Regions from separate parts of the Arthrobacter jiangjiafuii genome, predicted to be linked through region 2. Evidence: predicted binding sites of a transcription regulator. Region 2 holds the regulator's gene; the other holds the start of a gene.
What was found. The regulator LexA, encoded in region 2, represses DNA repair genes until DNA is damaged. The targets are predictions, from matches to a motif close to TCGAACANNTGTTCGA.
Positions count from the first base shown of each region.

Region 1 (10,559 bases), 550 kb from region 2:
CCGATGGACGGTGACCACCACGACGACGGCGACCATCACGACGAGGAGGACGGCGGCCCCGGGCAGGACGAAGGCGCTGTGTAACTCAGCTGCCGTGTAACTCAGCTGCCGCAGCAGAGACGCTGCCGCAGGATGGACCCCGTTGCACAAAGGAACGCCCGGCCAATGGCCGGGCGTTCCTTTTATAAATCCATGCCGTCCGCGCGTCGTGCCCGAGAACGAGCCGTTCTTCCCGTCGGGTCAGACCCGACGCGCCGGCGCGGCAGGAATTACGCTACGCGGTAGTAGACAGGGCCGGATCCGACGTTGGCGCTCTGCTCGACAGTCTGGTTGCCGTTCCATCCGCTGTGGATGGCCTGGCCGTTGCCGGTGTAGATGGCGATGTGGGCCAGGCCCATGCCGCCGTCGGCGTAGTAGATCATGTCGCCGGGCTGGGGGTCCGAAACCTGGGTTCCGTAGGCAGCGAGCTGTGCGGGTGCCAGATCGCCGACCGAGTGGCCTGCTGCGCGGAGCGCAACCTCAACCAGGACGGTGCAGTCCTGAGCGGCACCCAGCTGGGAGTACGCGGAGTTCAGCATGATCTGGTTGGTTCCGGTGACAGCTGCGCCGGATGCGGCGGCAGGGGTAACGGAAGAGGCCTGGGTGCTGATGTTGCTGAAGTCTGCAGCGGCAGGCTCAACAGCAGCCGGTGCGGCATAGGCCGCGGCCGGTGCGGCGGCGGCAACGGCAACAGCGGCACCGCCGGCGTAGGTGATGACATCACCGGGGTAGATGACGGATTCCAGCGCCAGGCCGTTCAGCGCGAGGACGTCGTCCAGCGTGACGCCGTAGGTGGCGGCAATGGCGCTGAGCGTGTCGCCGGAGACGACTACGTGGGTGGATGCGGCTGCGGCCTCAGAAGCTGCGGCCGGTGCTGCTGCCACGGCGGGGGCACTGTAGGACTCGGCCGAGTCGTTGGCGGTGACGCCGGCAGAAGCGGGGGCCGCGAGGCCGAGCATCAGGCCGGAGCCGGCGGCGACAACGGCAGCAGTGGTGCCGATGGTGCGCGCTTTACCGCTGGTGAGTGTGGCCCACAGTCCTGAATCGGCACGGTGGCGTCCACAAGTATTGCTGAAAGACATTGAGTTACCTCTCCCGATACCTGCGAGGTGAGCTGTCGGATGCGGATGGGAGACACCCGGTCAGCCGAAGAAACCTTCGGCTGACTTAACCCCAAGGATTCAAAAGGAACCCGTAATTGGTTCCCCCGCCTCTGCCGAAGTGGTGATTCGTGAGGACCTCAGGTCTGCGGCAGAGTTAGGTAACAAGCCCGAGGGAACCGCTTCAATCAGCGGCACAGGTTCAAAGCTACAAGACCATTACGGAAGGATAACTATTTAGTAACGAAGCTCGCAGATGGGTGTGAGTGGCGCCGCTCTCTGCTAATGGGGGGGCCTTTGCCCGCGGACTGGGGCGCTCGGCGCTACCGGTCCGACCAGGCCGAGACGTCGGCCTGGCGCTGGACGGGGGCTTTGGCAAAGTCGCCGAAGGTCTGCACCAGGTCGCCCGGCGCGAGCCGGAGCCCGCGGGCCAAACCGGAGCCGTTCAGCACGGCACCGCGCTTGTCGGGGTCCGCTGAGGCGTAGTCGCCGCCGTCGGCCAGGACCACGGACTCGGCCTGCACGGCGCCCAGGATCTGCGATCCGGATCCCAGCACCGACCGTCCGGTGATCAGCGGACCATTGCCCAGCCGGGCGCCGTCGCCCACTGCCACGGCATCGGCGCGGCCGGCTTCAATCCGCACCCCTCCGGGCCCGATGAGGATTCCCGACCCCAGGAGGATCATTCCGCCGTCCTGGGCGGAGAGGAACGTGGACGGGTAGAAGACGTTCTTAGATCCAATGACGCAGGAACTCTGCGTGTCGACCTGGATAACAACACCCGGGTAAAAGACATTTCCCTCGCCCAGCTGGGCCTTTCGGGAAATCAGGGTCGATGACGGGTCGAGAATCTGCTGGCTGGAACAAAGCTGGAGCACTTCCGCAACAGTAAGGAATCCAAAATCATGTCGAATGCTGTCAGGGTCGCTCCGCTTAGGCACTGGCATAACTTTCTCTTCCTTCGTCATCTTGCCGGGCAGCGCGTTTATCGGCTGAACCCGGGAGAACTCTTAGCGTACCTGTGTTTGTCCGCCGCAAACGGCAGGCGCAATCCGGCGACACGTCCTTGTTGCGCGCCAGCCTGAGCCAATCGTCGTCATCGGCACACCATGATGAAACATCAACAGACACAACGGGTAGTCCCAAGGGAATGGCGGTGTGATGGAGGCTGGAAATCGCCGAACATCCGTCCTGGAAACACCACGGCTCATTTTGGAACCCCTGGTGCCGGGGCACGCCGTCGAAATGGTTCCGGTGCTCGCGCATCCCGCGCTGTATGAATTCACCGGTGGACGGGCCCCGACAGTGGAAGAACTCACTCACCGCTATCTCCTTCAATCACTCGGGCCGGGCAGCAGATCACGGGCAACCGACGGCAGTACACAGAAGCCCGAGCCGCTGGACGAACCCGAAATCTGGCTGAACTGGATCATCAGGACCCGTAACACGGCGCTGGCTGCGGGCTTTGTCCAGGCCACAGTTCGCCGCGGCGGAAAAACGGACAACGAAACAACGGCGGAACTGGCGTGGGTAGTGGGTCGGAAGCATCAGGGACGAGGCTATGCCACCGAGGCAGCACAGGCCATGGTAATTGCCCTGACCCGGTGCGGGGTGGCCCGTTTTGCCGCGAGCATCCATCCCGGCAACGGGGCCTCGGCGGGTGTTGCGGAACGGTTGGGACTACTGCGGACCGGAATCCGTGACGCTGACGGCGAGGACCTCTGGCAGTGTGAGGCCGGCCCAGGCTAGGACCGCAGGTACGCCAGCGTGGCCAGCACCCGGCGGTGGCCGGTGTCCGAGGGGGAAAGGCCCAGCTTCGCGAAGATGTTGCCGATGTGTTTGCTGACCGCTGTCTCGGATACCGAAATGGTCCGGGCGATCTCGGTATTGCCCAGGCCTTCGGCCACGAGCCCCAGCACCTCGAACTCCCGCGGCGTCAGCGACCGGACCGGATCCCGGGTGCTGCGCCGACTGAACAGCTGCGCGATAACTTCCGGGTCCATCACGGTGCCGCCGGCCAGCACGCGCCGCAAGCCATCCACGAATTCCCCCACGTTGCCCACGCGTTCCTTCAGCAGGTACCCCACGCCCTGGGCTCCGGAGGCCAGCAACCGGCTCGCATAGCGGTCCTCCACATAGGCGGAGAGGACGAGCACCGGGAAGTCCGGCACCAGGGACCGCAGTTCCAGTGCGGCGCGCAGCCCCTCATTGGTGAACGACGGCGGCATCCGGACATCCAGGACCGCGCCGTCGGCGCTGCCGGGCTCAAAGGCCGCCAGCAGGTCCTCGGCGTTGTCCGCGGAGCCGACCACCTCAAAGCCCTCACCCTGCAGCAGCAGTTCCAGCCCGGCGCGCAGCAGGGCATCATCCTCGGCGATCAGAAGGCGCATGGCAGTTCCACCCTTACTACAGTCGGTCCGCCCTCGGGGCTGGCCAGGATTAGTTTGCCGCCAAAGGCAGCGGCCCGGCGGGCGATGCCGTCCAGTCCGGTGCCCCGGCCGTTCCGCGCACCCCGGACCGGGACGACGGCGCCATCCCCGGCCGGCACTGCGGCGCCGCCGCGCCCGTCGTCCTTGACCTGGACCACCAGGACATCCTCCCGCTGCGTCGAATCGGTGTGCAGGAGAACCTCAATCTGTGAGGCGCCCGAGTGTTTCGCGGCGTTCGTGAGGGCTTCGGCCAGGACAAAGTACGCTGCCGATTCCACGGCGGCCGGAGCCCGCCGCAGCCCGCGGGCGTCCAGCGCGGCCGGAACCGGTGACCGGCTGGTCAGTGCCGAGGCAGCCCCGTCCAGTCCCAGCTCGTCCAGGATGGGCGGATAGATGTCATGAACGGCTTCGCGCAGGCCGGCCAGGGCCTCGGTGGCGGCGTCCTGGGCGCGGGCCATGAAAGGCACGGCGGCTGCGGGGTCGGTCTCGGCCGCGCGCTGGGCCAGTCCGAGCATCATGACGACGCCGACCAGCCGGTTCTGCGCGCCGTCGTGCAGTTCCCGCTCAATCCGGCGCAGCTCGGCAGCGTGGGCGGTGAGCGCGCTGGCCCGGGCGGCGGAAAGGTCGGAGATCCGGCGGGACAGCTCGGCGTACCGCCGCGGCGACAGGATGGCCAGCGTCCCGTCCCCGAGGCGCCGCGCCATCCACGGCAGCAACAGCCAGGCGGCAACGCCGTAGGCCAGGCCCAACAACACCGTCATTCCCGCGGACGCCCAGCTGGTGACCGGGAACGCCAGGTCCAGCGGAGCGTCCGCCGGAAACAGCATCCAGAACGGCGCTGCCGCCACATTAAGAAGGGCAGCTGCAGGCAGGCCCACGGCAAGGACGCCTGCCACCAGGGCAAAAGCACAGTGGAACAGCAGCCAGGAAACGTCGCGCCGGGTTTCGGCGGCGCTCACCAGGGCAGCCAGCTCTCCAAAGGAATGCCGGCCGGACAGGCGGCGGCGGTCAAAGGGAATGACGGCGCCGGCGAACCCGGCGGCCCGCCCCTGGGCCCGGGCTGCCAGCTGGTTCAGGACCTGAAGCAGGCGCGGTACCCCATAGAGGCCGACCCCCAGCGGGAGAAACGGCAGCAGCACCAGGGCCGCCAGCATCATCCCCAGGGACGCCAACCAGGCCCTGCCCTCCCGCAGGAGGAAGGCCAGGGCCTGGAGGCGGGCGTCCAGCGCGGAACGGTCGGGGAATCTCACCTGCCTGATTATGCCGGAGACCGGGGCGGGCCTTGGTATAGCCAGCTATACCAAGAACCCGGGCGGTGGCTGTATCGGAACCGCTGCCGCGGATCCGTAGCGTCGAAGGCAGAACCGGCACCGGCAGTCCGCCGCTTTCGCCACCGAACTAAGAGCCCACCACCGACCCAAGGACGAACCCGATGGTTTCCGATACCACCGCACCTTCCGATACCACCGCCTACCCCGCAGCCCCTGCCCTCCAGCTGCACCGAGTGTCCAAAAGCTACCGCTCCGGCACCACCGTTGTGCCGGCCCTCCGCGACGTGACCCTGACCGTCCCGCCCGCCACTTTCACCGCGGTCATGGGCCCCTCCGGATCCGGCAAAAGCACGCTGCTGCAGTGTGCCGCCGGCCTGGATGCCCCGGACAGCGGTCAGGTATTGCTGGGCAACACCGAGATTTCCCGGCTGCGCAGCAAGGCCCTGACCCGGTTCCGCCGCGACCACGTGGGTTTCGTCTTCCAGTCCTACAACCTCCTGCCCCAGCTGTCGGTGGCCCGGAACGTCACCCTGCCGCTGCTGCTGGCCGGCCGCGCCCCCGACCCGGCATGGCTCGGGTACGTCCTGGAGGCCGTGGGACTGGGCGGACTGGGGGAGCGCAAGCCTCAGGAACTCTCCGGCGGCCAGCAGCAGCGGGCGGCAATCGCCCGGGCACTGATTACCCGCCCGGAGGCAGTCTTCGCCGATGAACCCACCGGAGCACTCGACTCCGCCACCGCCCGCCAGGTCCTGGACCTGCTGCGCCACACGGTATCGGAACTGGGACAGACCGTAGTCATGGTGACTCATGATCCGGTGGCCGCCTGCGCGGCAGACAACATTATTTTCCTCGCCGACGGGCACCTGGACGGCAGCATGGCCAACGCCAGCGTCCGGGATGTCACCGAACGCGTGGCCTATCTGGGAGAGCGCTGATATGTGGACCCTCGCCAAAGCTTCAATCCGGCACAACCGCGGCGGGTTCGCCGGAGTGTTTGTGGCCGTGTTCCTCTGCGCCGCCCTGATGACCGGCATGGGTGTGCTGATCGAATCCGGGCTGCGCGGCGGCACGGAGGTCCAGCGGCTGCGGGGAGCCGACGTCGTCGTGGGCGCCCCGCAGTCGATGCCCGTTCCCGAAGATGTGGCGGCGCCCTTTCCCGAACGGGTCCTGTTGCCCGAAACCGTGGTGGACGAGATAGCGGCCGTGTCCGGCGTGCAGCGGGCGGTCGGCACGTACAGCCTTCCCCTGCTCACCGGGACCGGCCAGAGCGTTGACGCATCCGCCTGGGAAACTGCGGAACTGGCACCGTATGGTCTGGTTTCGGGCCGGGAACCGCGCGTGGAAGCGGAAGTCGTCGTGGATGAATCCTTTGGGGTCGCCCCGGGCGACAGAGTTGAACTCTCACATGGGGGAGTACCTGCCTCGTACACGGTCTCCGGTATCGCCGCCACGGAGAACTCCCCAGCGAACAACTCCCCAGCCCACCCCGCTGTCTTCCTGAGCTCCGCCGGCGCAGCTGCGCTCTGGCCCCACGGGGGCACGGTTGCTGCCGTGGGCGTACTGGCCGAGCCCGGGGTCGCTGCGGAGGAGCTGTCCGCCGCGATCGAAGGCCAGGTGGCCGGCGTCGTGGGCTATACCGGCAACGCGCGCGGCGATGTGGAGTCGCTGGGGGGATCGGCAGCCCGGTCCATGCTCCTGCTGCTGAGCAGTTCGCTGGCCGGGGTAGCCCTGATGACCGCGGTGTTTGTTACGGCAGGCACGCTGTCGCTCTCCATCCTGCAGCGCCGGCGCGAGTTTGCGCTGCTGCGTGCGGTGGGAGCAGGATCCGGACAGACCCTGGGCCTGGTGGCCCGGGAGGTGGCGCTGGTTGCCGGGGGCGCAGCGGTGCTGGGCGCGGCGCCCGGGTACGGGCTGGCGCATCTGCTGGCGCGGCAGTTCGCTGCCGGCGGCATCCTCCCCGAGGACTTCGCCCTGGCCTACAGTCCGCTTCCGGCGCTCGCAGCCGTACTCCTGGGTGTGGGGAGTGCCGTGGGCGCCTCGCTCTTCTGCGCCCGCGGCACTGTCCGGACGGCACCGACCACGGCACTGCGGGAGGCAGCCACCGAGTCTCCACGCCTGGGCAGGCGCCGGGTCATGACCGGCCTGGTGCTGCTGGGAACGGGATTAGTGTCTGCCCTCGCCCCGCTTGCCGTGCCTGGCCTCGCCGGCCTGACCGCCGCTGCAGCCAGCGCGCTGCTGCTGATCATCGCCGCCGGCGTCCTGGGTCCGTGGATCGTGACCGGGACTCTGCGGCTCGCCGGACCGGTGTTGCGCCGCAGCCCCTCGGCGTCGATGGTCCTGGCGGGGGCCAACGCGTCGGCCTTTCCGCGCCGGCTGGCCGCCGGAATCGTCCCCCTGGCCCTGGCCGTGGCCCTGGGATCGGTGCAGCTGTTCATGCCGGCCACCATCGAGACCGAAGCCGGACGGCAGTCCCGCGACGGCATGGTTGCCGGATACCTGGTCAGCGCCCCCGCTTCGGGGATCTCGGCCGACCTGGCCGCCCGGGTCGCCGAACTGCCCGGCGTCGACGGCGTCACGCCGGTGGTGCGGTCGGCGGTGCTGGCTGGAACCCGAGTCCTGGGCATGGATGACGCCGTGGAAGCCTACGCGGTGCAGGGGGTCGAACCGCAGGGTGTGGACCGGGCCCTTGACCTGGGCGTAAGCCGGGGGTCGCTGGAGCGGCTGGCCGAACCCGGGACCGTTGCCCTGAGCGAAGACCTTGCCCGGCAGTCCGGTGCGGATGTAGGGAAGGACTTCGGATTCCACTTCGGCGACGGCACCGAGGCGACTGCCGTCGTCGTCGCCGTCTATGAGCGCGGGCTGGGATTCGGTGACGTGACCGTCGCCAACGACACCCTGCGCGAGCACACCTCCACCGGCCTGAACGATTACCTGCTGGTGTCATCGCAGGAGGATCCGAGAGAGCTGTCCGACGCCGTCGCCGCCCTGGGCCTGACACTGCTGGACCGTGAGGGAATGGGCGCCGCCGGAGCGCAGGAACGAAACGCGCAGTCCTGGATCAACGTTGTCGCCCTGCTGGTCCTGCTGGGCTACGTGGGATTGTCGGTGGTGAACACCCTGGTCATGGCGACAGCCCGGCGCCGTCCGGAGCTGGAGCTGCTGCGGGCGCTGGGAGCCTCGGACCGGCAGCTGCGGCGGATGACAGGCGTGGAGTCGGGGCTGATGGTGCTCGCTGCCGTGGTGCTTGGAACAGTCCTGGCGCTGCCGCCGCTGGCGGGTATCGCGTTCAGCGTGTCCGGACAGCCGGTCCCGACCGTCGTGCCGCTGGTCTACGCGGTGATTGCCGGAACGGCGGCGGTCCTGGGCCTGGGCTCGGTGGCCGTGGCGACGCACGCCGCGCTGCGGCCGGTGCGGACGGGGTGAGGGAAGGCCGGGGCTGATTCCTCCTCCCCGAGGGCCACCGCATAGGATTACAGACCCACCCCACGCGAACAGGATTATTCCCTTTTGAGTATTGACCGTCCCGCCGAACGCCCCTCAACCAGCCCAACCGCGCGTCCCGTCGCACCCGCTTCCGATGCACTGGACCCACGCACGAAGACCGTGATCGGCCTACTGCTGGTCTCCTCCTTCGTTGTCATTCTGAACGAAACCATCATGAGCGTGGCCCTGCCACGGCTGATGGCGGACCTGAATATCACCGCCGGAACCGCGCAGTGGCTGACCACCGGCTTCATGCTGACCATGGCCGTGGTCATTCCCGCCACCGGGTATCTGCTGCAGCGCTTCTCCATGCGCGGGCTGTTCATGACCGCCATGTCACTGTTCAGCGCCGGTACGCTGCTGGCAGCGCTGGCCCCGGGATTCGGCACGCTGCTCGGCGGACGGATCATCCAGGCCGGCGGTACCGCCATCATGCTCCCGCTGCTGATGACCACGGTCCTGAACGCGGTTCCTGCGCACCGGCGCGGCCAGATGATGGGCACCATTTCCATCGTCATTGCGGTGGCACCGGCAATCGGCCCCACGGTCTCCGGCATCATCCTCAACGCGCTCGACTGGCGCTGGATGTTCTGGCTGGTGCTCCCGATTGCCCTGCTGTCACTGGCTGTGGGTGCAATGAAGGTTCAGAACCTCACCGAAACCAAGCGCGTTCCCTTCGACGTGCTCTCCATCGTGCTGTCCACCTTTGCCTTCGGCGGACTCATCTTCGGCCTCAGCAGCATCGGCGAGGCCGCGCAGGGCAAGGAACTGATGCCGCTGTGGATCCCGCTCTCTGCCGGCGTCGTTGCCATGGCCGGCTTCGTCCTGCGCCAGCTGGTGCTCCAGCGCACTGACAGTGCCCTGATGGACCTGCGCACGTTCACCAGCAGGCCGTTCGTGGTGGCGATCGTTTTGGTCCTGGTCTCCATGATGGCCCTGTTCGGCTGCCTGATCGTCCTTCCCCTGTACCTGCAGAACGTGCTGGGCCTGGACACACTGCACACCGGGCTGCTGCTGCTTCCAGGCGGCGCCGTGATGGCCATCCTGTCGCCGATCGTGGGCAACCTGTTTGACCGGTTCGGTCCCCGCCCGCTGGTGATTCCCGGCGCCGTGGTGCTCAGCGCCGCCCTGTGGGGCATGACCCTGCTGACGGATGAAACCCCGGTGGGCCTCGTGATCCTGATGCACTGCCTGCTCAACGCCGGCCTGGGCTTCATCTTCACCCCGCTCTTCACCTCGGCGCTGGGGTCCCTGGACAAGTCGCTGTACTCCCACGGCAGTGCCATCATCAATACCCTGCAGCAGCTGGCCGGTGCCGCCGGAACAGCCGTGTTCATCACCCTGATGACCACCGGCACCACCGCGGCCCTGAACGACGGCGCGGGCGCCATTGAGGCTGCCGCCTCAGGGGTGCACACCGCCTTCTTCTGGGGTGCGGTCATCTCGCTGGTGGCGGTGGCGGCCTCGCTCCTGGTCCGCCGCCCTACGAATGAGCTGCCCGAAGGCGTCGTCATTCACTAATGCGGTCTTCGCTGGCCACGCGGCCGGGCGAATATTCAGGTCCGGCGGCCGGTGATTTCGGGTATCAGTGCCCGGAGTGACCGGCCGCGGACCGCTCCCAGCCACACCCCGGCCCCGTAGGCCAGGTCATCCAGGCGGCGGGCCACGGCAAACCGCACAATATCGAGCTCGGTTCCGGTCCGCACGTATTCCACCACGACGTCGGCCAGCGCGGCTGCCAGCGCCGCCCGCCGGATCCGCCGCGAGACACAAACGCCGACGGCGGTCAGCGGCCACCAGTGCCGCAGCAGCAGGGCCGAGGTCTGGCCCAGTGCGGCGAGCATCCCCTGGCCCGTCAGTGAAGCTGCCAGCACCACCGGCTGCGGGCCGCGCCGGAGCCGGCTGGCCAGGCGCAGCGTGGTCCACCCGGCCAAGGCCGCCGCGGCGGGGACCGACCAGCGCCGCTGCGCCAGCAGCGCGAGCATGGCTGCCGCGCTCCACGGAGACAACACGGCCGGAGCCACATTACTGCCGTGGCGCAGCGCCAGTTCGTAGGCTCCGGTTCCATAAAACGCCTTCCGGCCCAGCCACGGCACCAGTTCCCGGCGGTGCTCATGCCGCGCGGCCACCGACGCGTCGTACCTGACCCGCCACCCGTCGCGGACCAGGGCCCAGACCAGGTCAACGTCCTCTGCGACCCGAAGTTCGGGGCTGAACCCGCTGCCGAGGGCCTCGAC
Region 1 is NZ_CP076022.1:1,796,084-1,806,642, forward strand. Features, by position in the region: gene KKR91_RS08505 (hypothetical protein) at 1-84, shown strand, start outside; gene KKR91_RS08510 (LysM peptidoglycan-binding domain-containing protein) at 270-1,121, opposite strand; cyclic di-AMP (ydaO/yuaA leader) riboswitch at 1,125-1,276, opposite strand; gene KKR91_RS08515 (LbetaH domain-containing protein) at 1,463-2,017, opposite strand; gene KKR91_RS08520 (GNAT family N-acetyltransferase) at 2,301-2,888, shown strand; gene KKR91_RS08525 (response regulator) at 2,885-3,529, opposite strand; gene KKR91_RS08530 (sensor histidine kinase) at 3,517-4,818, opposite strand; gene KKR91_RS08535 (ABC transporter ATP-binding protein) at 5,001-5,774, shown strand; gene KKR91_RS08540 (ABC transporter permease) at 5,776-8,262, shown strand; gene KKR91_RS08545 (MDR family MFS transporter) at 8,347-9,843, shown strand; gene mftF (mycofactocin biosynthesis glycosyltransferase MftF) at 9,879-10,559, opposite strand, start outside.
Region 1: the regulator LexA is predicted to act here: its motif matches at 1,186-1,201, upstream of KKR91_RS08510 (LysM peptidoglycan-binding domain-containing protein).

Region 2 (10,559 bases):
TTAGTTCCAGGGAATCAACGCGCTCAACAAAAACGGGATCGGCAGCGAGACGTTGCTGCAGTGCTGACGCAATAGCCTGCACCGCCTGCGCATCCAGTCCCGGTGCCAGTTGAAGAACCATTCTAAGCTCAGGCCCGGCACCCCCTCCGGCCACGACATTCCCGCGGGCGGAGCGGGTGGCTGTGCCGGGTCCCTGGACCAGCTGCACACCGGTGACGGCGCGTTCGGCCGATACTGCGGCGGAGACACTCGCCGCCACCTCTTCATCCGCATAGGACGGCGTCCAGGTCCGCTGCTGCGCAAGCGCCCACATCGCAGGCCGGCGTACGACGAAAGTCACATCAGCACCCGGATCCACGACCAGCAGCTGGGCTTCCTCGGAGACCGCGGACAGCGCAGCACGCGCGGCATACACGGCGACCGGACGGGCCTCGGCATGCCATGCCTGGAGCGCCGGCACGGAGGTGAAGACGGGCAGGGCCTTGCGCCCATCCGGCGCCGTCAGCGTGACCAAGGCCATGTCGGCCTCCTTGTCCGCGGTGAGGCCGTGTTCGCCCTGCGCCTCGGCGCCCAGGGTGGCCACAATGGGCACAAAGACGCGGGCGGTGGCCAGAGCGGCAACAACCTCCGCCTCTGTACCGGTACCTGCCTCCAGCGCGGCCAGCGCGGCCAGGTAGCCCGCATCGGCACCGCCGTCGTCGGCATCGAAATTGTGCAGCGGATTACCCTCGCCGGACAGGTCCCGGCCGGACCAGGACTGCCCGGCGGAATCGGCGGGGCCGCCGGCTCCGGCGAGGGCTGCGGCGATGTGTCCCGGAAGGGCGCGCTCAGCCATGGGTCCTAGCGCTCCGGATGTCCGGCGACGTCGAAGGCCTGCGGCAGCGTGAAGGCGCCGGCATACAGCGCCTTCCCCACAATGGTGCCTTCCAGGCCCAGCGGTACCAGCTCGCGCAGGGCGGCGAGGTCATCCAGGGAGGAGATCCCGCCGGACGCTACCACCGGGCGGTCGGTGCGCTTGAGGACTTCGCGCAGCAGTTCCAGGTTCGGTCCGCGCAGCGTTCCGTCCTTGGTGACGTCGGTGACGACATAGCGCGGGCAGCCGGCGTCTTCCAATCGGGCCAGGACCTCCCAGAGGTCTCCGCCTTCCTTGGTCCAGCCGCGGGCGGCCAGGGTAGTGCCGCGCACGTCGAGGCCGACGGCGATCGCGTCACCGTAGCGGGCGATGGCGCTGGCGGTCCATTCCGGGTTTTCCAAGGCCGCGGTGCCCAGGTTGACCCGGCTGGCACCGAGCTCGAGTGCCATATCCAGGGAGGCATCATCCCGGATGCCGCCGGACAGCTCCACCTTGATGTCCAGCTCCTTCACCACGCGCTTGAGCAGCGGAAGGTTGGAGCCACGGCCGAAGGCTGCGTCCAGGTCCACGAGATGGACCCAGGCGGCGCCGTCGTTCTGCCAGGCCATGGCGGCGTCGAGCGGGTCGCCGTAGCTGGTCTCACTGCCGGCCTCGCCCTGGACCAGGCGCACGGCCTGGCCGTCGGCGACGTCCACGGCCGGCAGCAGTTCAAGGATGGGGGTTTCAACGAATGACATGGTTCTGCTTTCCGTGGTGGAGGCGGAGGGGCGCGGTGCCGTTGGGATGATTACGCGGCGTCGGCTGCGCGGAGTTGATTTTGCGGGGTTGTTTACGCGATGTTGTTTACGCGGTGTCGATCAGGAGGTAGGCGCCCAGCAGGGCCATGCCCGCCAGGATCCAGAAACTGACGATGATGATTTTGGACATGCCCTGGCTGCGGAACGAGATGGCGCCGCCGATCAGCAGGCCGGCCAGGCCCATGAGAATAAGGCTCCACATAGCTCTAGCCCAGCGTCTTCAGCCAGTTTTCCAGCAACGCCGCACCGGCATCACCGGACTTTTCCGGATGGAACTGCGTGGCCGTCAGAGGCCCGTTTTCCACGGCTGCCACAAAGCGGCTGCCGTGTTCGGCCCAGGTGACCTGGGGTGCGCGCATGGCCGGCTGGGTGACGTCAAAGTCCCACTTCTGCACGCCGTAGCTGTGTACAAAGTAGAAGCGTTCGTCCTCGATGCCGGCGAACAGCTGCGAGCCTTCCGGCGGCTGGACCGTGTTCCAGCCCATGTGTGGCACCACGTCGGCGTCCAGACGTTCCACGACGCCGGGCCACTCCCCCATGCCGGGGGTGCGGACACCGTGCTCCACGCCCTCGTCGAAGAGGACCTGCAGGCCCACGCAGATGCCCATAACGGGGCGTCCGCCTGCGACGCGGCGGCCGATCATGCGCAGGGCGTCCACGTCTTTCAGGCCCTGCATGACGGCGGCGAAGGCACCGACACCGGGGACCAGCAGTCCGTCGGCGTTGAGCACGTCAGCGGACTTGGCGCTGAGCGTGACGTTGGCACCCACATGTTCCAGTGCACGTACGGCAGAGCGGATGTTCCCCGAGCCGTAGTCCAGGACTGTGACGTTGCGGGTACTCACAGGGCCCCCTTGGTGGAGGGGATGCCGTCCACCCGGGGATCGGGCTCGACGGCGGCACGCAGCGCGCGGGCGAAGGCCTTGAACTGGGCCTCGACAATGTGGTGCGGATCGCGGCCGCCGAGGACCCTCATGTGCAGGCAGATCTGCGCGTGCAGTGTGATCGCTTCGAACACGTGACGGGTCAGGGAACCGGTGAAGTGCCCGCCGATCAGGTGGTATTCCTGGCCTGCCGGTTCACCTGAATGCACCAGGTAGGGGCGCCCGGAAATGTCGACGACGGCGTTCGCCAGCGCCTCGTCCAGGGGAACCGTGGCTTCGCCGAAGCGGCGGATGCCTGCCTTGGTGCCCAGCGCGGTCTTCAGCGCCTCACCGATGCTGATGGCTACATCCTCAACGGTGTGGTGGACGTCAATGTGGGTGTCTCCGGTGGCCTGGACCGTCAGGTCGATCAGGGAGTGCTTGGCCAGGGCCGTGAGCATGTGGTCGTAGAACGGCACCGAGGTGCTGATGTTGGACTGGCCGGTTCCGTCCAGATCCAGTTCGACGACCACTGACGACTCGCTGGTTACCCGCTCGAGGCGGGCCGTGCGTCCGGTGGTGGTCTGAACGGTCATGGTTTTCCTTTGAAAGAAGGTGGTCTCTGGTAACAGTTTAGTGGCTGGGCTCCGCGGCACCGCCGTGCGTCCTGAGTGTGACAGGCGCGTCCCCCTGCCTGGACGCCGGGGACAGGCAGCCTGCCCGGGCGCTGCCGCTGGCACAGGCCGGCCCTGCGGATACCCGGCCTGCCGGATACCGGCCTGCCGGATACCGGCCTAGCGGATGCCGGCAGCGAGGAGCTCGCGCAGCCGGGCCAGGAAGGCACTGGTTTCAGGTTCCGTTCCGGCCGTCACGCGCAGATGGCCGGGGATGCCGACGTCGCGGACCAGCACACCGGCTTCGAGCAGGCCTTCCCAGAGAGCATGGGGATCTTCGAGACCGCCGAAGAACACGAAGTTCGCGTCCGAGGGAGCCGGCTTCAGACCCAGTTCCTGCAGTTCGGCCACGATCCGGTCGCGCTGGATCTTGATCGCTTCCACGTTGGCCAGCAATGCGTCGGCGTGCTCCAGGGCTGCACTGGCCGTGGCCTGTGTGATGGCCGAGAGGTGGTACGGAAGCCGGACCAGGCGCAGCGCGTCCGTGACCTCCGGTGCGGCTGCCATGTAGCCCACCCGGGCGCCGGCGAGTGCAAACGCCTTGCTCATGGTGCGGGACACGATGAGCCGTTCGCGACCGGGCAGCAGCTCCAGGGCACTGGGTGTTCCGGCATGGAAGAACTCTCCGTAGGCCTCGTCCACGACCACGATCGCGGACGAAGCCTCTCCGGCTTCGTAGACCGCCTTCACCACGTCCAGGGACAGTGCAGTTCCCGTGGGGTTGTTCGGTGTGCAGAGGAAGACAATGTTGGGAGCCTGCTCACGGACCTGTTCCGCTGCGGCTTCCGGCGTCAGGGTGAAGTCGTCGCTGCGGACGCCGGTGACGTAGCGCGTGCCGGTGCCGCTGGCCAGCAGCGGGTACATCGAGTAGGTGGGAGGAAAGCTCATGGCGGTCCGGCCGGGCCCGCCGAAGGCTTGGAGGATGTGCTGCAGGACCTCGTTGGAGCCGTTGCCGGCCCAGATGTTATCGGGTGTCAGCCCGTGGCCCAGATATCCGGCCAGCCGTTCCCGCAGTTCAGTGAATTCACGGTCGGGGTAGCGGTTCAGTCCTGCCACCGCCTGTTCCACGGAAGCCACGATGGCCTTGCGCACCTGCTCGGGCAGTCCATGGGTATTTTCGTTCACGTTCAGCAGGATGGGCACTTCGAGCTGCGGCGCACCGTAGGGCGTCAGGCCGCGCAGATCGTCGCGCAGGGGAAGTCGGTTCAGTCGCTCCAGCTGTTCAGTCACCTGTACAGCTTAAGACCGCGGGGTGAAGGGGAAAGAATTGTTGCGGGCTCGGCAGGCCTTTTTCCGCAATAGGCGGAACCGGCAGGCTCTGCATAAGCCGGACGGCTCTGGGCAGCGGGGCGGCCCTGGCTAGCGGGTATCCCTGAGTAGCGAGGCGACGCCGGGGCGCCGGAACGCAGTGCAGGTCCGACCGCGGTGCGGATCGAATGCAGAATGCGTCAGCGGGCGACCGGAATAAACAGCTGAACTCCGGCAGGGATACGGTCATCGCTCAGGTTGTTCAGTTCAATCATGTCGGCAACAACGGCCCGCGGATCCCGGTCTGGTGCGTATTCCTGTGCGAGCCCCCAGAGAGACTCGCCGGGTCCGACGCTGACCTGGACTGTCCGGGTGACGTCCGGTCCGCCGTTGGATGCCATGGCCGGAGCTGTGAAGAACCCGAGCATGGTGAGTGCGGCCGCTGCGGTGAGCATCGCAGGAAGGCCAATAAGCACCAGGCGCCCGCGGCGGGTCAACCGCAAGGGTGCAGCCGGGCTGGCCGGGCTCGCCGTATCAAGGGCAGATGGATCTCCGGCGGACGGAACTTCCGAGGTACTGCGAAGTTCCGAAGCGGGGGAAAGTCCAGGGGTAGTGAGAAGTGTAGGGACGGGCATAACATCACCTTTCCGGCTCGATCGCTACGGAAGGAACCCGAAGCTGTATTCGAACATTTGGCGGCCATCTCGCATATTTTCGTCCCCGTATCCTGCTGGGTCGAAACTATGTTCGATTCCTTGCTGAGTTATTTCTAGCACCTATCTACTAACAAAGTCGAGACTCACTCGAACAAATGTTTGAAAAGCTTCCCCTACTCGCCTAGCGTTGTACCAGTAAGAGGTTGATCCGGTGCCAGCCGGCTGACCCGGGACAAAAGTCCCGCTTCGGCCGATATGGAACACTGAACCACCTGCCTCTGACACAACGGCCGGCGCGGCTTGCACAGCGTTCCGGCTGCTCCACCATTCACCGACCAGCTCCCGGCCAACCCGGCCAGCTGACCCGAAGGGAAACCCACCGTGGCCCGCAGGACTGTTTCCGAAGACAGCACCAATCAGCCAGCCGCCGCAGCCGTGCGTCCCAAAGGGCTCACCCCCCGGCAAAAAACGGTGCTCGAGATGATCCAGCGGTCCGTTAGCACCAACGGGTACCCGCCCACCATGCGCGAAATCGGCGACACGGTGGGGCTGGCCAGCCTGTCCAGCGTGACCCATCAGCTGGTCCAGCTGGAGAAGCTGGGCTACATCCGCCGCGACCCCAAGCGCCCCCGTGCCATGGAGATCCTTATCCCCTTGATGCTGCGCGACGGCAAGGCTGAAGATCCGGCAGCGGGCGGATCAGCCTTCGGCACAGGGGTTTCCCCGGACACGTCGGCCGGCGGCCGGGCCCAAGGGATCGCAGGTAACGCCGAAGGGCGCTCCGGACAGGATTATTCCGCACCGCTGGCCTCGGTCACCGAGCTCTCCACCTCCGTGGATACGGCCATGGTTCCCCTTGTCGGCCGCATCGCCGCAGGCGGGCCGATCCTCGCGGAGCAGGTGGTGGAGGACATCATGCCCCTGCCGCGGCAGCTGGTGGGTCACGGCGACCTCTTCATGCTCAGGGTCTCGGGTGATTCGATGGTCGATGCGGCAATCTGCGACGGCGACTGGGTGGTCGTCCGCCGGCAGCCCACCGCCGACAACGGCGACATCGTTGCAGCACTGCTTGACGACGAAGCCACAGTGAAGACCTTCCGGCAGCGCAACGGCCACACCTGGCTGCTGCCCCAGAACACCCGCTATGAGCCCATCGTGGGCGACCACGCGGTGATCATGGGCAAGGTAGTCTCCGTGATGCGCTCGCTCTAGCAGCTTCTCCCGGTTCGGCGGCCCACAAAGGGAACAGACGCCAGAGCCGGACAATCCCGCAGAGGTTGCAGATACAAAAGGCGGCCGGATGGATTCCGGCCGCCTTTGGCGTATCCGCCTTTGGCGTCTGCCCACGCGGATACTTCCGAACACGTTACTTCCGCACTCTGTCCCTTCCGCAGGGATCACTTACTTCCGGGCGGTGCGCTGCACTTCCTGCCCACCGGACTGTTCCGCAAGACGGCCCAGGACCTTGAGCACCACAGAACGGTCAGTGGTGGACCAGAACGGGGGCAGGGCGGCCCGAAGGAAACTGCCATAGCGCGCCGTCGCCATCCGTGAATCAAGGATGGCGACCACACCGCGGTCGCCGGAGGCGCGGATAAGGCGTCCGGCTCCCTGAGCGAGCCGCACGGCGGCATGGGTCGCGGCAACGGACATAAAACCGTTCCCGCCGGCCTTCGCCACGGCGCGGGTGCGCGCCGTCATCAGCGGATCATCGGGGCGCGGGAACGGAATCCGGTCGATCATCACCAGCCGGCACGAGTCACCGGGCACGTCAACGCCCTGCCAGAGTGACATGGTTCCGAACAGGCAGGTGTCAGGCTCCTCTGAGAACTGCTTCACCAGCGCCGACATGGAGTTCTCGCCCTGGCACAGGATCGGGAAATCCACGCGGGACCGCATGGCGTCGGCTGCGTCTTCGGCGGCCCGCCGGGACGAGAACAACCCCAACGCTCCCCCGTTGGATGCCGTCAGGAGCGCCTCGATTTCATCCAGCTGCGCTTCGGAGGTGCCGCGCTCAGGCTTGGGCAGGTCCTTCGCGACATACAGCACGCCCTGCCGCGGATAGTCGAAGGGGCTGCCGACGTCGGTGCCGGTCCAGGCAGGCGCTCCCGGGCCGAGCAGCCCCAGGGCTCCGGCCACGGGCCCGAATTCGGAGCCAATCGCCAGGGTCGCAGAGGTCAGCACCACGGTGTGTCCGTCAAACAGGCCCTCGCGCAGGCGTCCGGCCACGGACAGCGGTGCCACGTTCAGGGTGGCCGGTGCCGTTTCATCCGGCGGCGAATATCCGCCCGAGGGCGAGAAGGAACTGGGGCGTGAGGCCCAGATGACTTCTCCCGCATCCGGCGCCAGGACCAACCGCTCGCAGATTGCGAGGACGGCCATCAGCCTCGAGCGCGCCGTCTGGCGGCCGCCGTCGGCCGTTTCCCCGGGTTCTGGCTTGGAATCGGACAGCGCCACCCGGCACGCTTCACGCACCCGGGCCACCGCCTGCCCCTGTTCTTCGTTCAAGCCGCTGGGCAGCAGTCCGGAGGGGACGTCCTCCATCGACTTCTCAAAGGCGCGGGCGGCCTGCGCCAGCTCCTCCACACTGGCCGAGGTGTGCTTCCGGGCAGCCGTCACCGCCGCGGAAATCACTGTTCCGGACAACTGACCGGTCACGGCACCGGTGACCCGGTCCTGCAGTTCGTGGGCTTCATCGATGACAACGACGTCGTAGTCCGGCAGCACGGCCAGACCTTCGAACGCGGCAATGGCCAGCATCGCGTGGTTGGTAATGACGACGTCGGCCACGGCCGCCTGCGCGCGCGCACGCTCGCTGAAACACTCGGCGGCGACAGGGCATTTCTGCGCACCGAGGCACTCCATGGACGTTACCGATACCTGGCGCCACGCTTTGTCGCTGACACCGGGCACCAGATCGTCGCGGTCTCCGGTGTCGGTCTCCTCAGCCCATTCACGCAGCCGGAGCACTTCCCGCCCCATGGGCGAGGTGGGAGCTGGAGAGGGGTGGGCCACGGCGCGGTCCTCCCCCATGGTGAACAGGACACCGCCCGGATCCTCATCTTCCGGGAAGCCCCCGCCGGTCTTGTGCAGGCACACGTAGTTGCTTCGGCCCTTGAGCAGCGCCACGTCAACCTCGCGCGGCAGCTTGGGCTTGAGGGTCTTGAGCAGGCGCGGCAGGTCACGCCCGACAATCTGGGACTGCAGCGCCAGGGTGGCGGTGGAGACGAGCGTGGGCTTGGTGCTGTCCAGGGCGTGATGGATCAGCGGCACCAGATAGGCCAGCGACTTGCCGGTGCCGGTCCCGGCCTGCACCAGAAGGTGCTGTCCTTCATCAATGGCGTGCGTGACCTGGCGGGCCATTTCATGCTGGCCGGGACGGTTCTGCCCGCCCATGCCGGCGACGGCGGCGTCCAGCAGTTCCAGGACGTCGCCGGTGGTGTCTTTACTCATGGGTGACGAACGGCTCCAGATCAGATGCCAGGCCTTCGCGGACCATTACGTGCAGGCGGGTGCCTTCCTCGGAATGCTCCACGGAGAGGATTTCGGTGTCAGAGCTGTGCAGCCGGGAAACAACGTCGCCGCGTTCGTAGGGCACCAGCAGCTGCAGGTCCACGCCGGGGCGCGGAATGCCTTCGGAGATGGCCTGCAGCAGGTCATCCAGACCCTCGCCGGTCCGGGCGGACACCACAACGTGGCGGCGTTCCTTCTGGCGCAGCCGTTCCAAGACAAACGGATCGGCGGCGTCGGCCTTGTTGAGCACGATGATCTCAGGCACGTTCCGGGCGTCCACATCGCTGAGCACGGTGCGAACAGCAGCGATCTGGCCCTCGGGATCCGGATGCGAGGCATCCACCACGTGCAGGATCAGATCGGCGTCGGCCACCTCCTCCAGGGTGGAGCGGAAGGCCTCCACCAGCTGGGTCGGCAGGGACCGCACAAAACCGACGGTGTCGGCCAGCGTGTAGCCGATGCCGTCTTCGGTCTGTGCCTTGCGGATGGTCGGATCCAGCGTGGCGAACAGGGCGTTCTCCACCAGCACCCCGGCGTCCGTAAGCCGGTTCAGCAGCGAGGACTTGCCGGCGTTGGTGTAGCCGGCAATGGCCACGGAGGGCACCTGGTTGCGATGCCGGTTGGCCCGCTTGGTTTCCCGGGCGGGCTTCATGCCGGCGATTTCGCGCCGCAGTTTCGCCATCCGGGTACGGATCTTCCGCCGGTCCAGTTCAATCTTGGTTTCACCGGGACCACGCGACCCCATGCCGGCGCCGGCGCTGCCCACCTGGCCACCTGCCTGGCGGGACATGGATTCACCCCAGCCGCGCAGGCGCGGCAGCAGGTACTCCAGCTGCGCGAGCTCCACCTGGGCCTTGCCCTCACGGGACTTGGCATGCTGGGCGAAGATGTCCAGGATCAGCGCGGTGCGGTCAATGACCTTGACCTTGACGATGTCCTCCAGGCCGCGGCGCTGCGACGGGGACAGCTCGCTGTCCACGATCACGGTATCCGCGCCGGTGGCAGCAACGATGTCCTTGAGCTCCTGCGCCTTGCCCGAGCCCAGGAAGGTGCCCGGATCCGGCTTCAGGCGCCGCTGGATGATGCCGTCGAGCACCTCGGAGCCCGCGGTCTCGGCCAGCGCGGCCAGCTCCTGCAGCGAATTCTCGGCGTCGGCCGCTGTTCCCTCGCTCCACAGACCGGCCAGTACCACGCGCTCCAGGCGCAGCTGGCGGTATTCGACTTCGGTGACGTCTTCGAGTTCGGTGGACAGCCCGGCCACGCGCCGCAGGGCGTGGCGTTCGCGCAGATCCTCCTGGTCGCCGTCGTGCTCCGAGTGGCCTGCATCGTCCATGGACAGTGCTTGGGCCCTGCCCCGGGGTGCGTTGCCGTCGGGCGCCTTGGCCTCGGCTGCATCTTCCTTGGCGAGGATCCTGTCAATGACCCCCTGGATATCCTCCGGGCTCAGCTCCGAGTTGGGCTGGGCGGAACCGGACGTGCCAGGACGGGAATTGTTGATCGTCATAATCTCCTTATAAGCCGTGTTCTCCATGGTAAGTCAGTGCACGGACATTTGGGCGAGTGTTCCCGCTCCGGCCTCCGGTTTCACCAGCCCGGCGCAGACCCACTAATCTGGTTTGTTATGGGTTCAGACCATTACTTCAGTTCACGGCCCTCGGGCCCCGAGGTCCGCAGGCCGCTACGAGTTACCCTCGACGGCGTCGAGCGGACCCTGGTGACCTCCGGCGGGATCTTCAGTCCCGATGCCATCGACAAGGGAACCGTGATCCTGCTGGACGAGGTCCCCGATCCGTCACCCGCAGGCAACCTGCTCGACATTGGCTGCGGCTGGGGGCCGATTGCGCTGACCATGGCCCTGAAATCCCCCGGTGCCCGCGTCTATGCCGTCGATGTCAACGAACGCTGCCTGGCCCTGACCAGCGACAATGCCGCTGCCCTTGGCCTGGCCAACGTCA
Region 2 is NZ_CP076022.1:1,250,635-1,261,193, reverse strand. Features, by position in the region: gene KKR91_RS05955 (SseB family protein) at 1-835, opposite strand, end outside; gene priA (bifunctional 1-(5-phosphoribosyl)-5-((5-phosphoribosylamino)methylideneamino)imidazole-4-carboxamide isomerase/phosphoribosylanthranilate isomerase PriA) at 841-1,590, opposite strand; gene KKR91_RS05945 (hypothetical protein) at 1,697-1,852, opposite strand; gene hisH (imidazole glycerol phosphate synthase subunit HisH) at 1,857-2,495, opposite strand; gene hisB (imidazoleglycerol-phosphate dehydratase HisB) at 2,492-3,109, opposite strand; gene KKR91_RS05930 (histidinol-phosphate transaminase) at 3,308-4,417, opposite strand; gene KKR91_RS16980 (LysM peptidoglycan-binding domain-containing protein) at 4,636-4,890, opposite strand; gene lexA (transcriptional repressor LexA) at 5,473-6,303, shown strand; gene KKR91_RS05915 (ATP-dependent DNA helicase) at 6,493-8,544, opposite strand; gene hflX (GTPase HflX) at 8,537-10,108, opposite strand; gene KKR91_RS05905 (class I SAM-dependent methyltransferase) at 10,226-10,559, shown strand, end outside.